3 regions of the Streptomyces sp. NPDC046870 genome follow, and region 1 is predicted to be linked to each of the others. Evidence: riboswitches for the same ligand, from Rfam matches in the RefSeq annotation. Region 1 holds a riboswitch; each other region holds the start of a gene.
The links. A riboswitch is a leader RNA that binds a small molecule or an ion and turns the genes downstream of it on or off. The one in region 1 is predicted to bind cobalamin.
Positions count from the first base shown of each region.

Region 2: another riboswitch for cobalamin. It lies ahead of AB0946_RS09630 (HoxN/HupN/NixA family nickel/cobalt transporter); the one in region 1 lies ahead of AB0946_RS05385 (ribonucleoside-diphosphate reductase subunit alpha).
Region 3: another riboswitch for cobalamin. It lies ahead of AB0946_RS24115 (cobalamin biosynthesis protein); the one in region 1 lies ahead of AB0946_RS05385 (ribonucleoside-diphosphate reductase subunit alpha).

Region 1 covers NZ_JBEYXM010000002.1:201,528-203,779, forward strand. The annotation lists gene AB0946_RS05375 (ATP-binding protein) at 1-485, opposite strand, end outside; partial or broken gene AB0946_RS05380 (GNAT family N-acetyltransferase) at 604-804, shown strand; cobalamin riboswitch at 917-1,054, shown strand; gene AB0946_RS05385 (ribonucleoside-diphosphate reductase subunit alpha) at 1,176-2,252, shown strand, end outside.
Region 2 covers NZ_JBEYXM010000003.1:240,115-242,366, forward strand. The annotation lists gene AB0946_RS09625 (nucleoside hydrolase) at 1-140, shown strand, start outside; gene AB0946_RS09630 (HoxN/HupN/NixA family nickel/cobalt transporter) at 144-1,226, opposite strand; cobalamin riboswitch at 1,254-1,436, opposite strand; gene AB0946_RS09635 (metalloregulator ArsR/SmtB family transcription factor) at 1,518-1,868, shown strand; gene AB0946_RS09640 (glycoside hydrolase family 13 protein) at 1,948-2,252, shown strand, end outside.
Region 3 covers NZ_JBEYXM010000011.1:175,708-177,959, forward strand. The annotation lists gene AB0946_RS24115 (cobalamin biosynthesis protein) at 1-812, opposite strand, end outside; cobalamin riboswitch at 913-1,055, opposite strand; gene AB0946_RS24120 (hypothetical protein) at 1,211-1,438, opposite strand; gene AB0946_RS24125 (inorganic phosphate transporter) at 1,473-2,252, opposite strand, start outside.

The DNA of each region.
Region 1 (2,252 bases):
ATCTCGGCGATGTCGGGGCCGGCGGTGGGTACCAGAGCGCGGGGATGCCTGCGTGCCTTCGCGAGGTAGCGCCGCTTGGTCCACCAGTACCAGAAGAACAGGAAGAGGGCGGCGGCGATCGAGGCGGAGAGCACAGGACCGACGAAGCGGAGGAGGGCGTCGAAGCCCGCGTTGTCCTTCCGCCACGTCTCGAACCGCGTCGTGTGGTGCGAGACCAGGATGTACACGCCCTCCGCGAGCCACGCCAGGACGGCGAGGGCGGCGAGGGCCCAGACGACCCGGTTCGCGTTGGTGTACGAGGCCCATCTGCGCCACTTGCGGGGGCGGGTGGTGTCGAGCCGGGCTTCCGAACTGATGGTCAGGTGGTGCCAGTAGGCCAGGAGGAACCGTCTGATCCGGCGCCACGCCCGTCGCACGTACAGCGTCGCCATCGGCGCGTTGCGTGGTCGTTCCTTGCCCGGTGGGTGGCGGACGATTCTCGTCATGGTGCGTTCTCCTTCCGAGACCAGCTTTCGGCACGGAGGACCCCACACAGCACCTCTTTCCATGAAAACATGGGCATTCCGCCCCGCAACCCGGCAAGCCGCTCCCGGCGAGTGAGACCTGGGCGAGATCACCGCCGGGGCCTGTCTCCGTGACGGCCTCCTCGCCTTCGACGAGAGCGACCGGTACCGGGGCGAGCCGAGGGACGCGGCGAAGCGGGCCGCCGCCGCGGACGTCCTCGTGGCCGCCCGCGACGGCGTGCTCCTCGGTGGGGTCACCTCCGGCTGCCCCATGTCCGACATCGCCGGTCCGGGAGAGGCGGGGGATCAGGATGCCCGCGGTCCTCCCGGGCCGGGACGACCTCACGCTCCTCGCGTGCGAGTTGACCCTCTGAGGCCGCGTCGACACAACATCTGGGGGTGACATGGCAGCCCGGCACTAGATGTATGCTCGTCCTCGCTGTCGTCGCAGGGGAATCCGGTGTGAATCCGGAACTGTCCCGCAACGGTGTACCCGTGTGCCCCCGCACGCGTGTCGAGTCCGAAGACCTGCCGGCGGTGCACCCGGCCGTCCAGGCCCGGGTGGTTCCGACGTCCGGGCCTCGTGGAATGGGCCGGTGGACGCGACGCCGTGCGCGCTCGTGACCGCCCCTGCCTCCGCCAGGCCCCGTGCCGAGCGAGGGAGAGCCCCACGTGACCATCGCGCCAGCCGACCCGGCTTCAGTCAGCGAGCCGGAGACCGACGGTCCCGGTGCCGCGCTGCTGCGGACCCTGACCGAGCTGACCGCCGACCTGCCCGACGCCGACCCGGGCCGGGTGGCCGCCGCCGCGCTGCGCGGCCGGTCCGCGCGGGCCGACGAGGCGGAGCTGCGGGAGCTGGCCACGGAGGCCGCCGCCGGCCTGATCTCCGAGGACCCCGCGTACTCGAAGCTGGCCGCCCGGCTGCTGACCCTCGCCATCCGGGACGAGGCCGCCTCGCAGGGCGTGACGTCCTTCACCGAGTCGGTCGCGGCCGGCCACCGCGAGGGCCTGATCGCCGACCGCACCGCCGCGTTCGTGCGGCTGCACGCCGAGCGCCTGGACGCACTGGTCGACCCCGCGGCCGACGACCGCTTCGGCTACTTCGGTCTGCGCACCCTGCACAGCCGCTACCTGCTGCGCCACCCGGTCACCCGGAAGGCCGTGGAGACGCCCCAGCACTTCCTGCTGCGCGTGGCGAGCGGCCTGGCGGAGGACGACACGACCCGCTCCGTGGACGAAGTGGCGGCGCTGTACCGGCTGATGAGCCGCCTGGACTACCTGCCGTCCTCCCCCACCCTCTTCAACTCCGGTACGCGGCACCCCCAGATGTCGTCCTGCTACCTGCTGGACTCCCCGCTCGACGAGCTGGACTCCATCTACGACCGCTACCACCAGGTCGCCCGCCTGTCGAAGCACGCCGGCGGCATCGGTCTGTCGTACTCCCGTGTGCGCTCGCGCGGTTCGCTGATCCGGGGGACGAACGGGCACTCCAACGGGATCGTGCCGTTCCTGAAGACGCTGGACGCGTCGGTAGCGGCGGTGAACCAGGGCGGCCGGCGCAAGGGCGCGGCAGCGGTCTACCTGGAGACCTGGCACTCCGACATCGAGGAGTTCCTGGAGCTGCGGGACAACACCGGCGAGGACGCCCGCCGCACCCACAACCTCAACCTCGCGCACTGGATCCCGGACGAGTTCATGCGCCGGGTCGACGCCGACGGGCAGTGGTCGCTGTTCTCCCCGGCCGACGTG
Region 2 (2,252 bases), on a different contig from region 1:
AGACGATCGTCGACCGCCGCCCCCGCCCCGGCGAGTCCGAGATCCACGAGGGCGGACGCGAACGCGCCCTGGTGGACGTGGCGTTGGAGGTGGACGCCGACCGGTACGTGAAGCTGTACCTGGAGACGGTCGCGCGGTAGGCGCTACTCGGCGGCGGACGGGGAGACCGCCCAGCGCTCCTCCACCCGGGCGACCTTCCAGTACGCCAGCGCCGCCGCCCACACCAGGACGAACAGGCCGACGATGAGGTAGCCGACGTTGTCCAGGTCCAGGCCGGCGATCCAGCCGGTGATGTCGTCGTGCAGGCCGAACTTCTCGTGCAGGACGCCGACCAGCTCGATGGTGCCGATGAAGAAGGCGACCGCGACGGACAGACCGGTGATGGCGAGGTTGTAGAAGACCTTGCGGACCGGGTTGGAGAACGCCCACTGGTAGGCGAAGTTCATGAACGTGCCGTCGAGGGTGTCGAACAGGCTCATCCCGGCGGCGAAGAGCAGGGGCAGGCAGAGGATCGCGTACCAGGGCAGCCCCGCCGCCGCGCCCGAGCCCGCCATCACCATCAGCGTGACCTCGGTGGCCGTGTCGAAGCCGAGGCCGAAGAGGAAGCCGAGCGGGTACATCTGCCCCGGCCGCGAGACGGACTTCGTCAGCCGGCCGAGGACGCGGTTCATGAACCCCCGCGAGTCCAGGTGCTGTTCGAGCTCCTTCTCGTCGTACGCGCCCGCGCGCATCGCCCGGAAGACCTTCAGGATGCCCACCAGGGCGATCAGGTTCAGGGCGGCGATGAGGTAGAGGAACGTGCCGGAGACCGTCGTACCGAGGAAGCCGAGCACCTGGTGGGTGGTGGATCCCTCGTTCATGACCTTCCCGGCCAGCGAGGTGCCGCCCGCGATCAGCAGGGCCAGCAGCACCACCACGCTGGAGTGGCCCAGCGCGAACCAGAACCCCACCGACACCGGCCGCTTGCCGTCGGCCATCAGCTTGCGGGTGGTGTTGTCGATCGCCGCGATGTGGTCGGCGTCGAAGGCGTGCCGCATGCCGAGGGTGTAGGCGGTGATGCCCAGCCCGACCCCGAAGACGTCGGAGCCGACCTTGTAGTGCTCGGGCGCGACGAGGACGTAGAGGATTCCGAACGCGACGACGTGGAGGGCGACGATCACCGCCAGCAGCCCCACCGTCTTGACGGTGTCCTCACGTCGCCAGCGGAAAGACGTGGCATCGGCCATGGGTTCACGCTCCAGCACCTCGTGGATCACTTCGTGAGCTGCCGTGGCCGGTCTCCTGGCTTACGGGTCGTACGTCCGCCGTTCCTGCCTTCCCGGTCTGCGACCAGTGGCCCGGCGGTGCCGGACGGAACGGGAACTCCCCGATCACAGTGGCGAGGGCCGCGTCGACCTTCCATCGACTTCCCGAGCACCACGGCCCGCCCACCGTAGAGGGGCACGCGGTTTCCTGCATAGCTGCGCACCTGCGCAGGTATCGAAGATCACAAAGAGGGGGCCTGCCAGACTGGCCCCATGCATCTCGTGCCTGCCGACCGAGCCGACCGTCGTTCCATCGACGGGCACCGGGTCTGCGAGGCGATCGCCGCCATCGGTGAGGCGGGGCGTCTGCGCACCTGGGCCGACCGTTTCTCGCTGCTCGCCGACGCCAACCGGCTGGCGCTGCTGGTCGCGCTGCACCGCACCGGGCCGCTCGCCGTGTCGGACCTCGCCATCGCCACGGGGATGAACGACCCCGCCGTCTCCCAGGCCCTGCGGCTGCTGCGGGCGGCCGGGGTCGTGGCGGGGGAGAAGGAGGGGCGCGTGGTGCGGTACAGGGTGGTGGACGCGGACGTCCGGGGGCTGTTGGAGCACTGCGTGGGCTGAACGGCCCTGCAAGGTTGCCTTTCCGGGCAATGTGGACAGATACAGATTCCGTACCGTCGTCCGTCCCCTGGGAGCCCGTATGGCAGACCTCTCGCCGGACCTCTCGTCCAGGAACCCCGACTGGTGGCGGCAGGCCGTCGTCTACCAGGTGTACCCGCGCAGCTTCGCCGACGCCGACGGTGACGGCCTCGGCGATCTGCGGGGCGTCACCGAACGGCTGGGCCATCTCGCCTCCCTCGGCGTGGACGCCCTGTGGCTGAGCCCCTTCTACCCCTCCGAACTCGCCGACGGCGGCTACGACGTCATCGACCCGCGCGGGGTCGACGAGCGCCTCGGCACCCTGGACGACTTCGACGCCCTGGTGGGCGAGGCGCACCGGCTCGG
Region 3 (2,252 bases), on a different contig from region 1:
AGCACCGGGCGGTGTTCGACCCGGCCGCCGTAGGAGAGCGTGCCGCCCAGGCGGACGCCGAGGGCGCCCGCGAAGGAGGCCTCCACGGGCCCGGCGTTGGGGCTCGGGTGCCTGTGCGCGTCGGCCCTCCAGGCGCGCAGGGCGCCGCGTGGATCGGGTCCGGCCGCGGCGGCGAGCACGGCGGTCAGCCGGGCCCCCGGCCAGCCGGCGACGTCGTCGAGGCGGGCGGAGGCCCAGCCGTAGCGCCGGTGGCGGGGCGACCTGTGACCCACCATCGCGTCCAGGGTGTTGACCGCCCGGAAGCCGAGCAGGCCCGGGACGCCGGCCACGGCGCCCCAGACGAGCGCGCCGACCACGGCGTCGGAGGTGTTCTCGGCGACCGACTCGACCACGGCCCGCGCGATGCCGTCGGCGTCCAGGGCCTGCGGGTCCCGGCCGCACAGGTGCGGCAGCCGGGCCCGGGCCGCCTCGACGTCCCCGGCCTCCAGGGCGCGCCCGATGGTGCGGGCCTCCCGGGCGAGCGAGGTGCCGCCGACGACGGCCCAGGTGGCGGCGGCGGTCAGCGCGGCGGAAGCGGCAGGGCGGTGGCGTGCGGCGCGTGCGGCCAGCGCGCCGAGGGCGACGGCGCCGCCGGCGCACACGGCGGTGTGCAGGGCGCCCCAGCCACGGTGGTCGTGCCACAGGGCGCGTTCCACGGCCCCGGCCGCCCGCCCGAACACGGCGACCGGGTGCCCGCGGCGCGGGTCGCCGAGGAGCAGGTCACCGAGGACGCCGGCGGCGGCACCGTACGCGTATGTGCGATCGGCACCCATCGGCTCAGCCGGCGGTGGGAACAGGAACGGTCCTGGTACGGGTCCTCGATCGGCAGCCGAGCATGGCGATATGTGTCCTCACTCAGGGTGTCCGCGCCCTGGTTCGACGTGAATCGGCGGTGAGAGTTCCTGGCTCCCGGGGGTTCTTCCCCGGTGACAGTGGCGGGACCGCGCCGGATTCGCACCGGCTTCCTCTCTTGCCGCCGTACATGGCCTGGGCAGTCCACCACGCGCCCGGAACGGCCGTCAACTTGCCTTTGACCTGGGACGCCGGACTGTGCTGAGGCCCACACCGCCGGTCCGCCGGACGGCGGCCGGGAGGCCGGTGCGACGACATGCGAAGGCCCCGCCGGCCCCGCTGAGGCGGTGGCCCGGCGGGGCCGTCAGGTTCCGGACCGTCAGGGCTTGACGACGATCAGGTAGATCCCGTACGCCACCGCCGCCGCGCAGGCCGCGAAGCACACGTAGGCGCCGGTGACGGCGAGGGCGGCGGACCCGCCCCGGGCCGCGGCCTTCTCACGGCGCGACAGGCCGTTGATGCCGAGGGTGAACAGGACCACCAGGCCCACCGTGGACGCGAGGCTGACGCCGAAGACGGAGCCGAGGGCCGCCCAGTCGATCTTCATGGGGATGCTTCCTTCAGTAACCGTGTGCGCGGGGTCAGACCGCGGCGGCCGGCGGGGCGGCCGGGGCGGGGGCGGGCTCGGTGGCCGGGGCGGGGATGGTGGCCGTCAGGTCCTCGGCGACCATGCCCACCGGGGGCGGGGTCACCGCGGCGATGGCGGTGGTGACCACACCGGCCGGTTCGGTCTCCTCGACCACGTTGGTGTGGTCGACGACCTCGCGGCGGGAGATCCTCCAGATCGCGGCGCTCGCGGCGACCAGGAAGACGGCGACGACGGCGGTGCCCCAGTCGCCCAGGTCGGTCACGGACTCGGCGCCCGCGCCGACCAGCGCGGCGGCGGGCAGGGTCAGCGCCCAGGCGACGAACATGCGGGTCGCGGTGGACCAGCGGACCACACCGCCCTTGCGGCCGAGACCCGCGCCCATCACCGAGCCGGAGACGACGTGCGTGGTGGAGAGGGAGAAGCCGAGGTGGGAGGAGGCCAGGATGGCGGTGGCGGCGCTGGTCTGGGCGGCGAAGCCCTGGCGCGGCTCCAGGTCGGTCAGGCCCTTGCCCATGGTGCGGATGATGCGCCAGCCGCCGATGTAGGTGCCGAGCGCGATGGCCATGCCCGCGGAGAGGATCACCCAGGTGGGAGGGTTGGAGCCGGGGGAGATGGAGCCGCCCGCGACGAGGGCGAGGGTGATGATGCCCATCGTCTTCTGGGCGTCGTTGGTGCCGTGCGCGAGGGAGACCAGGCCGGCGGAGGCGATCTGGCCGGCGCGGTAGCCCTTGCGGGTGGCCTCGCCGTCGGCGGTGCCGCCGACGCCGTAGGA